DNA from 3 places in the Streptomyces sp. LX-29 genome. Region 3 is predicted to be linked to each of the others. Evidence: riboswitches for the same ligand, from Rfam matches in the RefSeq annotation. Region 3 holds a riboswitch; each other region holds the start of a gene.
What was found. Region 3 has a riboswitch for cobalamin ahead of LRS74_RS03680 (energy-coupling factor ABC transporter permease). Riboswitches for the same ligand answer to the same signal wherever they lie in the genome.
Positions count from the first base shown of each region.

Region 1: linked by a shared signal. The riboswitch ahead of metE (5-methyltetrahydropteroyltriglutamate--homocysteine S-methyltransferase) and the one ahead of LRS74_RS03680 (energy-coupling factor ABC transporter permease) in region 3 are both predicted to bind cobalamin.
Region 2: linked by a shared signal. The riboswitch ahead of LRS74_RS26420 (cobalamin biosynthesis protein) and the one ahead of LRS74_RS03680 (energy-coupling factor ABC transporter permease) in region 3 are both predicted to bind cobalamin.

Region 1 is NZ_CP089746.1:603,140-606,404, reverse strand. Features, by position in the region: gene metE (5-methyltetrahydropteroyltriglutamate--homocysteine S-methyltransferase) at 1-2,046, opposite strand, end outside; cobalamin riboswitch at 2,210-2,430, opposite strand; gene LRS74_RS02720 (diadenosine tetraphosphate hydrolase) at 2,589-3,062, shown strand; gene LRS74_RS02715 (hypothetical protein) at 3,210-3,265, shown strand, end outside.
Region 2 is NZ_CP089746.1:6,268,741-6,272,005, forward strand. Features, by position in the region: gene LRS74_RS26415 (cobyric acid synthase) at 1-799, opposite strand, end outside; gene LRS74_RS26420 (cobalamin biosynthesis protein) at 867-1,877, opposite strand; cobalamin riboswitch at 1,932-2,080, opposite strand; gene LRS74_RS26425 (hypothetical protein) at 2,221-2,472, opposite strand; gene LRS74_RS26430 (inorganic phosphate transporter) at 2,511-3,265, opposite strand, start outside.
Region 3 is NZ_CP089746.1:827,686-830,950, reverse strand. Features, by position in the region: gene LRS74_RS03685 (energy-coupling factor ABC transporter substrate-binding protein) at 8-484, opposite strand; gene LRS74_RS03680 (energy-coupling factor ABC transporter permease) at 484-1,224, opposite strand; cobalamin riboswitch at 1,253-1,449, opposite strand; gene LRS74_RS03675 (condensation domain-containing protein) at 1,446-3,265, opposite strand, start outside.

The DNA of each region.
Region 1 (3,265 bases), 220 kb from region 3:
GGCGGCCTCCAGGCTGATGACGTCGGCGTCGAGGTCGTCGATGGCCTGGACGATGTCGCCGAACTCGGCGTAGCACATATGGGTGTGGATCTGGGTGTCCGGGCGCACCCCGCCGGTCGTCAGCCGGAACGCCTCCGTCGCCCACGCCAGGTACGCCGGGCGGTCGGCGGCGCGCAGCGGCAGGGTCTCGCGCAGCGCCGGCTCGTCCACCTGGATCACCGACGTCCCGGCGGCCTCAAGGGCGTCGACCTCGTCGCGCAGGGCGAGGGCGACCTGCCGCGCGGTCTCGGCGCGCGGCTGGTCGTCGCGGACGAAGGACCAGGCGAGCATGGTCACGGGGCCGGTGAGCATGCCCTTGACCGGCCGGTCGGTCAGCGACTGGGCGTATGTCGTCCAGCGCACCGTCATCGGTTCGGGCCGCGAGATGTCACCGGCGAGGATCGGCGGGCGGACGTACCGGGTGCCGTAGGACTGGACCCAGCCGTGCTGAGTGGCGAGGTAGCCGGTGAGCTGCTCGGCGAAGTACTGCACCATGTCGTTGCGTTCGGCCTCGCCGTGCACCAGGACGTCCAGGCCCGCCTTCTCCTGGAAGGAGATCACCTCCCGGATCTCGGCCTCGATGCGCTCCTCGTACGCGGCCGTGTCGATCCGGGCCGCCCGCAGGGCCGCCCGCGCGGTGCGCACCTCGTCCGTCTGCGGGAAGGAGCCGATGGTGGTGGTCGGCAGCAGCGGCAGCCGGAGGTGGGCGCGTTGCGCGGCCGCCCGCTCGGCGTACGGCTGGGACCGGCGGGCGTCGGCCTCCTCGACGGCGCCGGTGCGGGCCCGGACGACGGGGTCCCGGGTGATGGGCGAGCCGGCGCGCGACGCCAGGTCCGCCCGGTTGGCGGCCAGTTCGGCGGAGACGGCGCCCACGCCGTGGGCCAGGCCCTTGGCCAGGGTGACGACCTCGGCGCTCTTCTGCCGGGCGAAGGCGAGCCAGCGCAGGATCTGCGGATCGATGTCCCGTTCCACGGCCGCGTCCAGGGGCACGTGGAGCAGCGAGCAGGAGGCGGCCACGTCGACCCGGTCGGCCAGGCCGAGCAGGGTGCCGAGGGTGGCGAGCGACTTCTCCAGGTCGTTGACCCAGATGTTGCGGCCGTTGACGACGCCGGCGACCAGCCGCTTCCCGGGCAGCCCGCCCACGGCGGCGAGCGCGTCCAGGTTGCCGGCCGCGGCCTCCGTGAAGTCGAGGGCGAGCCCCTCCACGGGGGTCTTGGCCAGCACCGGCAGCGCCTCTCCGAGCCGGTCGAAGTACGAGGCGACCAGCAGCTTCGGCCGGTCGGGGAGCGCCCCGAGGTCGCGGTAGGCGCGTGCGGCGGCGTTCAGCTCGGCCGGCGTGCGGTCCTGGACCAGGGCGGGCTCGTCGAGCTGCGCCCACTCGGCTCCCGCGGCCCGCAGTTCGGCGAGGACCTCGGCGTAGACCGGGAGCAGTCGGTCGAGGAGCGTCAGCGGCTCGAAGTCCGCGGCCACGCCCGGCGCCGGCTTGGCGAGCAGCAGATAGGTCACCGGGCCGACGAGCACGGGCCGGGCGGTGAGGCCCAGGGCGAGCGCCTCCCGGAACTCGGCGACCTGCCGGGAGGCGCCTGCCGCGAACACCGTGTCGGTGCCCAACTCCGGCACCAGATAGTGGTAGTTGGTGTCGAACCACTTGGTCATCTCCAGCGGCGCCACATCCTGGGTGCCGCGGGCCATGGCGAAGTAGCCGTCCAGGTCGTCCGCCGCCACGGCGGCGCGGTGACGGTCGGGGATGGCGCCGACCATGACGCTGGTGTCCAGGACGTGGTCGTAGTACGAGAAGTCGCCGGTCGGAACCTCGTGGATGCCGGCCCCGGCCAGCTCCCGCCAGTGGGAGCGGCGCAGTTCGGCGGCGGTGGCCCGGAGGGCGTCGGCGGTGACGCGACCCTTCCAGTAGCCCTCGACGGCCTTCTTCAGCTCCCGGTTCCGGCCCTGCCGGGGGTAGCCGTACACGGTGGCCCGTGCTGCCACGGCTGCGGGCTTCGCTGTCACGGAAATCTCCTTCGCGAGATGCTTCCCTGAGATCCCGGCGACGGGACGAGGACGCGAAGGGGTGACGGAACCGGACGGCTCGACCCCGCGCGGCGTGGCGCGATCGTCCGCCTGGTGTGTACGCCGACCCGCCCTCGAGGTCACCGGGATGTCCGCGCACGACCGTTCGCACGCGGGCAGTGGCAGGTCTTCGGACTCGCGGGCACGCCTCGTGTCGTACGAGGCTCCTACTGGCCGTCGCTTCCCAGGCCCGGCCGGGCCCAGTGCGTATGACGGCGGTCGTTCCCGCTCACCGCTGCGGGGCAGTCCCGGACTTCCACCGGGTTCCCTCTTACGACGCGTCCCGCCTGGCGGACGGGGCGAACCAGCTGCAGGGCTCAGCGTAGAGGGCGACGCGGGCCGTGGAGAGCCGAGTTCACCATTCGGATGGTGAGTTGGGACACGCGACGACCGGCGCGCGGTCCAGTCGAGCCGCTCCTCCTCGGTGGGGCCGGTGCCTGCGAAGGCAAACCGTGGAACGTCGGTGTGTACAGTCCCCCACCATGACGAAAGACTGGCGGAAGGACCGGATCGGCAGCGCGCTCCGGGGTGAGAACCCCTCGGTGCTGCGGAGGTTGGAAGCGGGATTCGCGGTGATCGGGGACGTCCAGTTCCTCCCCGGATACTCGGTGCTGCTGGTCGACGACCCCACCGTCCACCGACTGTCGGAGCTTCCCCGACGGAAGCGGCTGGCCTTCCTCGCCGACATGGACCGGCTGGGCGAGGCCGTCGAGCGTGCCTGCACGCGGCTGGACCCCGACTTCCGGCGGGTCAACCTGGAGATCCTGGGCAACGCCGACCCGTTCCTGCACGCGCACGTGTGGCCGCGGTTCTCCTGGGAGCCGGCCGAACGCGTCGGCCTGCCGGTGTGGCTCTATCCGCGCGAGAACTGGACCGACGAACGGCATGCGCTCGGCCCCCGGCACCACGCCGTGCGCGAGGCGATCGGCGAGGAGTTGGACCGCCTCGCGCCCTGACCCGATCGCGCCGCCCGCCGTCGGCGGGCGGCGGCGCGTCCTCGGCGTCGCTGCCGCGACACCGGGGGCCGGAGTGCGAGGATTCGATCTTGCGAGGGACAATGTCCGTACCGGAGAGCGTCGAGAGAGCGTAGGGCGGGGGAGACGATGCTGGAGGAACTGATACTGGCCGGCGGCACCACGGTGGTCGGGTCCATGGCCAC
Region 2 (3,265 bases), 5.4 Mb from region 3:
CCGCCACCCGCAGCACGTCGGCTCCGTGCGGCGGGGCCACGACGGACTCCCGGACCGTGCCGCGCAGCGAGACCCGCAGTCCGTCCTCCTCGTCGATGCCGAGGCCGTGCGCGTACGGCAGCACGCCGAACGTACGACGCCCGGTCAGCCCGTGCAGCATGTCCAACCCCGGCTCCAGGAGCGTCACATCGCCCCGGAACTTGTTGACCAGATAGCCCGCGACCAGCTCCTGGTCCTCGGGCGCGAGCAGCGCCGTCGTGCCGAAGAACTGCGCGAAGACCCCGCCGCGGTCGATGTCCCCGATCACCACCACCGGGAAACGCGCCGCCCGCGCGATCCCCATGTTCACGATGTCGGTGCGCCGCAGGTTGATCTCGGCCGGGCTGCCGGCTCCCTCGCAGATGACGGCGTCGTGGGTGCGCCGCAGCTCCGCCAGGCACTCCACGACCGGCTCGAAGAGCTCCTTCTGCCGGTTGCCGTGGTAGCCGCGAGCGCTCATCTCGCCCACCGGCCGGCCCATCAGCACGACCTGGCTGGAGCGGTCGCCGCCCGGCTTCAGCAGCACCGGGTTCATCAGCGCGCTCGGCTCGACGCGGGCCGCCTGTGCCTGCATGGCCTGCGCACGGCCGATCTCGGCGCCCTCGCGCGTCACGAACGAGTTGAGGGACATGTTCTGCCCCTTGAAGGGCGCCACGCTGACCCCCTTGCGGGTGAGCCAGCGGCAGATCCCCGCGGTGACCACGCTCTTGCCGGCGTCCGAGGTGGTCCCCGCGACCAGCAGTCCGCCGCCCCCGCTCATCCCTGGCTCCTTCCGGCGGCCGCCGGCCGCACCGTCGCTGCGCTGTCGCCGCCGTCGCCGTGGCGGTTCATGCGGCTCCTCCCCGGGAGCCGGTCGGCCGCCGTCCGGCGCGCGCGCCCCGGAGGGCGGAGCGGGCGGCGGCTCCGGCCAGCCGGCCGGCGATCGAGGCGGTCAGTGCGAGCGCGGCCACCCGGCCGGACAGCCGGGTCGCGCGGGCGATGTCGCGGAACTCCACCGGCCGCCCCTCGGCGTTGAGCACCGGCCGGTGCTCGACCCGGCCGCCGTAGGCCAGTGTGCCCCCCAGCCGCACGCCGAGCGCGCCCGCGAACGACGCCTCGACGGGGCCCGCGTTGGGGCTGGGATGAGCGCCCCCGTCGCGCCGCCAGGCGCGCCGCGCCCCGCGCGGGTCGGGGCCGGCGACCGTGGTGAGGGCCGCCGTGAGCCGTGCGCCGGGCCAGCCGGCGAGGTCGTCGAGGCGGGCGGAGGCCCAGCCGAACCGTCGGTACCGCGGCGACCTGTGGCCCACCATCGCGTCGAGGGTGTTGACCGCGCGGAAGCCGACCAGGCCGGGCACGCCGCCGAGCGCGCCCCACACCAGGGCGCCCACCACCGCGTCGGAGGTGTTCTCGGCGACGGACTCGACGACCGCGCGGGCGATCTGCTGCTCGTCCAGGGCGTGCGGGTCGCGCCCGCACAGGTGCGGCAGCCGCTCCCGGGCCGCGGCGAGGTCCCCGGCGGCGAGCGCCGCCCCGATCGTCTCGGCCTCGCGGCGCAGCGAGGTGCCACCGAGCACCGCCCAGGTGGCGGCGGCGGTGAGCGCCACCTCGGCGCCGGGGGAGCCGGTGGCGTTCCGTACGGTGCGGGTGAGCAGCGCCGCGGCCGCCGCCGCGCCGCCCGCGCACAGCGCGGTGTACGCCGCGCCGTGGGCGCGGTGGTCGCGCCACAGCAGCCGCTCGGCGGCCGCGGCGGCGCGCCCGAAGGCGGCCACCGGGTGACCGCGGCGCGGGTCGCCCGCGGCGAGGTCACCGAGGAAGCCGAGGGCGGCGCCGCACGCGTAGCTGGCGTGGTCGGCACGCATCCGTATGTGTCCTCACTCAGGGTCCGCGCCCTGGCTCGACGTGACCGGCGACCAGAGTCTCCTGGCTCCCGGATCCGCGCTGCCCCCGGCCTTCCAGCCCTGTGACGCCGTGGACCATGACGTCGAGCCGTGACCCCTGTTGAGGGGGAGCGCTCCCCGGTGACAGTGGCGGGACCGCGCCGGATTCTCACCGGACTTCCTCTGCTGTCGCCGTTTGGCCCCGGAAGTCCACCATGCTGCGGGAACGGCCGTCAACTCACTGTTGACCTGCGCGGAGAGGTGCGGATACGCGTGTGCCCCGGGGCGTGTGTCCCGGGGCACAGAGAAGCGCGCGGCGGTTGGGTCAGCCGCTGACGATGAGGTAGATGCCGTAGGCCACGGCCGCCGCGCACAGCGCGTAGCAGGCGTAGCCGCCGGTCCGCGCGAGCGCGGACGCGGCGCTCGAGGCGGCGACCGCCCCGCCGTCGGCGCCCTCCGGCCGCGCCTTGCGCGCCGAGGTGCCGAGGATGCCGAGGGTGAAGACGCCCACCATCGTGACGGTCACCACGAGGGTGACGCCGAAGACCTGGCCGAGGGCAGCCCAGTCGATCTGCATCGCAGTGATTCCTTACCTAGAAGCCGTGAGGGGCCGGGTCAGACCGCGGCCTGGGCCGGAGCCGGGGTCGCGGGCTCGGCCTGGCCGGCCGGCGGCGGGGCGACCGACTGCAGCGCGGCGGTGACGACGCCCACCGGCTCGCCGGCCTCCGCACCCATGTCGTTGACGTTGGTGTGGTCCACCGGCTTGCGGCGGGAGGCCAGCCAGATCGCGGTGCAGGCGGCGACGGCGAGCACGGCGACCGCGGTGACGCCGATGTCACCCTGCTTGGCCAGCAGCGCCGCGGCGGCGCCGACCAGACCGGCGGCCGGCAGCGTCAGGCCCCAGGCGGCGACCATGCGGCCGACGGTCTTCCAGCGGACCACGCCGCCCTTGCGGCCCAGGCCCGCGCCCATGACCGAGCCCGAGCAGACCTGGGTGGTGGAGAGCGCGAAGCCGATGTGGGAGGAGGTCAGGATGGTGACCGCGGCGCCGGTCTGGGCGGCGAAGCCCTGCGGCGGCTGGATGTCGGTGAGGCCCTTGCCCATGGTGCGGATGATCCGCCAGCCGCCCAGGTAGGTGCCGAGGGCGATGGCCAGACCGGCCGAGGCGATGACCCACATCGGCGGGTCGGCGTCCGGCGCCAGCGCGCCACCGGTGATCAGCGCCAGGGTCATCACACCCATGGTCTTCTGCGCGTCGTTGGTGCCGTGCGCGAGGGAGACCAGCGCGGCCGAGGCGATCTGCCCCGCGCGGTAGCCCTTGGCGGTCGCCTCCGGGTCGGCCTTGCGGGCCGCGCGGTAGGTCAGCTTGG
Region 3 (3,265 bases):
GGCGCCGCTAGGGGCGCGCGGCTTCGGGCCGCTCGCCGGCCGCGGGCTCGGCGCTGCCGGGCGCGGTGGCCTCGGCCTCGGCCTTGCCGGCGCCCGCGGCCGCTCCGTGCGAGGCCCCGGCGGTGGCGGTGACCGCCTCCGCGCGGGCTTCGGTGAGGGAGTCCCCGGCGGCGGCCTCGGCCGCGCGGGCCTCGCCCTGCCGGCGTCCCTTGCGCAGTCCGAAGTAGAACGCCACGACGCCGGCGCCGATCGCGGCCTGGAGCGCGAACAGCGCTGACTCGATCTCGGCGGACGGCGGCTCGTACAGCGGGGTGAACCACGGCTCGTAGTCCGGCTTGTTCTCGGTGATCGCGGTCTCCGCCTGGGCGTCGGCCCCGGTGAACGGCTCCTCCTTGTGGTCGCCCATGCCGAGGGCGATCGGGAGGACGGCCAGGGCGGCGACGACGAGCAGCAGCAGCGAATTGATCTTGGCGTTACGGCTCATCAGGCCATGGCCTCCTTCGTCTCGCCCTTGTCGCCCTTGTCACCCTTGCCGGCCGCTCCGTCCCGGCCCGCGGCACCGCTCTGGAGCAGCACGCCGAGCCGGGTGAGCTCGCCCTTGCTGGACTGCACCAGAAGCCGCATCACGAGCACGGTGAGCAGCCCCTCGCTGACCGCGAGCGGGATCTGGGTGACCGCGAAGATGCCGCCGAACTTGGCCAGCGCGCCGGCGAATCCACTGCTCGGGTCGGGGAAGGCGAGGGCCAGCTGGACGGTGGTGACGCAGTACGTGATCAGGTCGGCCATGAAGGCCCCGAAGAACACGCAGACCATCAGCGGCAGTTCGAAACGCCGGAGCAGCCAGTACACGCCGTATCCGGCCCAGGGGCCGACGACGGCCATGGAGAAGACGTTGGCGCCGAGCGTGGTCAGCCCGCCGTGGGCCAGCAGCAACGCCTGGAAGAGCAGGGTGATGGTGCCGAGCACCGCCATCACCGGTGGTCGGAACAGGATCGCGCCGAGCCCGGTACCGGTGGGGTGGGAGCAGCTCCCCGTCACCGATGGGATCTTGAGCGCGGAGAGGACGAAGGTGAAGGCGCCGGACGCGCCGAGCAGCAGGGTGGATTCGGGGTGGGCCTTGACCTCGCGGGTCAGGGAGCGCACGCCGTGGATGACGAACGGGGCGGACGCGGCGGCCCAGGCGGCCGCGTGCCCTGGTGGCAGATAACCCTCGGCTATGTGCATGTGTCGGGAGACCTCTCCAGCACCTCGTGGATGGACAACGCGCCCTGGCCGGTCTCCTGGCTGACGGGTGAGGCGTCCGGACTCCGCCTTCCCAGGCGCCGAGGTCTCCCTCGGCGTCCCAGTGGCTTCCCCCGGGGGGATGGAGCCGGACTTTCCCGATCACAGTGGCGAGGGCCGCACCGGTTCTTCACCGGTTTCCCGTGCACCAAGGCCCTGTGACCTTAGTGCTCCCCGGAGTCGCCGACAAGGCGCTCAGCAGTGCGAACGCGCTGGACAGCGCCGTCGCCGGTCCAGCGCGCGCGTTCGCCGGTGCGGTGCATCCGACCGCCGGGCGGGCCGTAGGGATCGGCCACGAAGCGCAGGGCGGTGAGCGCGGCGCGGCGCGCGTAACCCGAGGCGAGCCGGTCTCCCGCGACGTACACATCCCCCACCACGCCCGGCGGGCACGGCTGGAGGGCGGCGTCGAGGATGTACAGCCGGGTGTTCCAGGGCGGCCCCCAGGGGCCGTCCAGCGGGGCGCGTCCGTCGGCCTCCGGAAGCGCCGCGGCGGGGGCGCCGAGGACGAGGCAGGCGCCCGCCCGCAGGGCCTTCAGCGTGAGAAGGATCTCTTCGAGGTGCCCGGAGGTTTGCGGTCCGGCGGGGCCGCCCGCGCCCCAGGTGCGGGCGACGAGACCGCGCCGGTCGTCCAGCGCCGGCCCGCCGGTGGCGACGCGTCCTTGGTCGGAGGCAGCTGCGCCCCAACGGGCTTTCCCATCAACGGAGTTCGGCTCGTCCGCGGGGCGGTGGGGGCGTGCCGTCGGTGCCGCCAGGGCCACCCGTTCTCCCGCGCGGAGTGGCCGTTCCCGCTGCCACTGCCGTATGCGCTGGTCGAGCGCGCCATGCGGAATGATCAAATCCGCTCCGCCGCCCGGAGCCCCGGGCGGCTCGCGCAGCAGCAGCGCCGGATGGTGCGGGGTGAGCGGGCGCGGCGGCACGATCGCCGGGTAGGCGGAGAGCTCGACGGACCGGGGGTCGGTCGACGGCAGCCCGAGCGCGCGCACCTCCTCCCACCGGCCGTCGTCCGCCAGCACATGCGCACAGCCCCGCGCGGGAAACGGTGTGAACGCGGCGCCCGCTTTGAGGACGGCGAGTAGCGAAACCACCCACACGGGTGAGAGCGGCAGCGCGACGGCGACGGTGGTGCCGGCGCGCACCCCCTGGCCCCGCAGATGCCGGGCGAGTCGGTTGGCGCGGGCGTGGAGTTCGCCGTAGGTGAGCGTCGTGGCGCCGTCGACCAGCGCGACGGCCTCCGGCGTACGGACGGCCAGGCTCTCCGTGGGGCCGATGGCGGTCGTCGGCGGCACCAGGTGCGCCGTGTCGTTGAACTCCAGCAGGACCCACGGTCGCTCACGGGGCGTCAGCATCGGAAGCGCCGCCAGCGGCGCGTGCGGATCGCAGGCGGCCACCGCCTCCAGCAGCGCGGCGAACCGCGCCAGCCGGGCCTCCAGCGCCTCCTCCCCGTGCAGCTCCGCGTCGCCGTCCAGCTCGATCCGCAGCGGCTCGCCGTCGACGTGGTCGTAGACCCCCAGGGCCAGGTCCTCGACCGGGCCGCGGGACAGGTTGCGCACCCGCGCGGAGGCGGCCGCGAAGGACGGGCCGGCTCCGGACGGCAGCACCCGGACCACCGTGCCGACCAGCGGGGCACCGTCCGGCCACCGCACCGCGCGCCGGATGTCCTCGGGGTGGCACAGCTGGTGGCGGCGCGCCTCCGAGCCGCGCCGGACGACCTCCCGGGCCAGCTGCGCCAGCGTGGTGGCCGGGGTCACGGACAGCCGCAGCGGCAGCACGCGCGCGGTGCGGCCGGGGGAGTGGCGGGTGTGTCCCGTGCGAGCCGGGAGCGACAGCCCCAGGACGACCTCCTCGACGCCGTCCGTCCGCGCGGCGTAGAGGGCCTCCGTGGCGATCACCAGGTCGGGCCAGCCGACGCCCAGCGACCGCGCGGTCTGCCGCAGCCGATCCGCGGCAGTCGCTGACAGAGAGGTGGCGCGGCGGAGCGCCACGG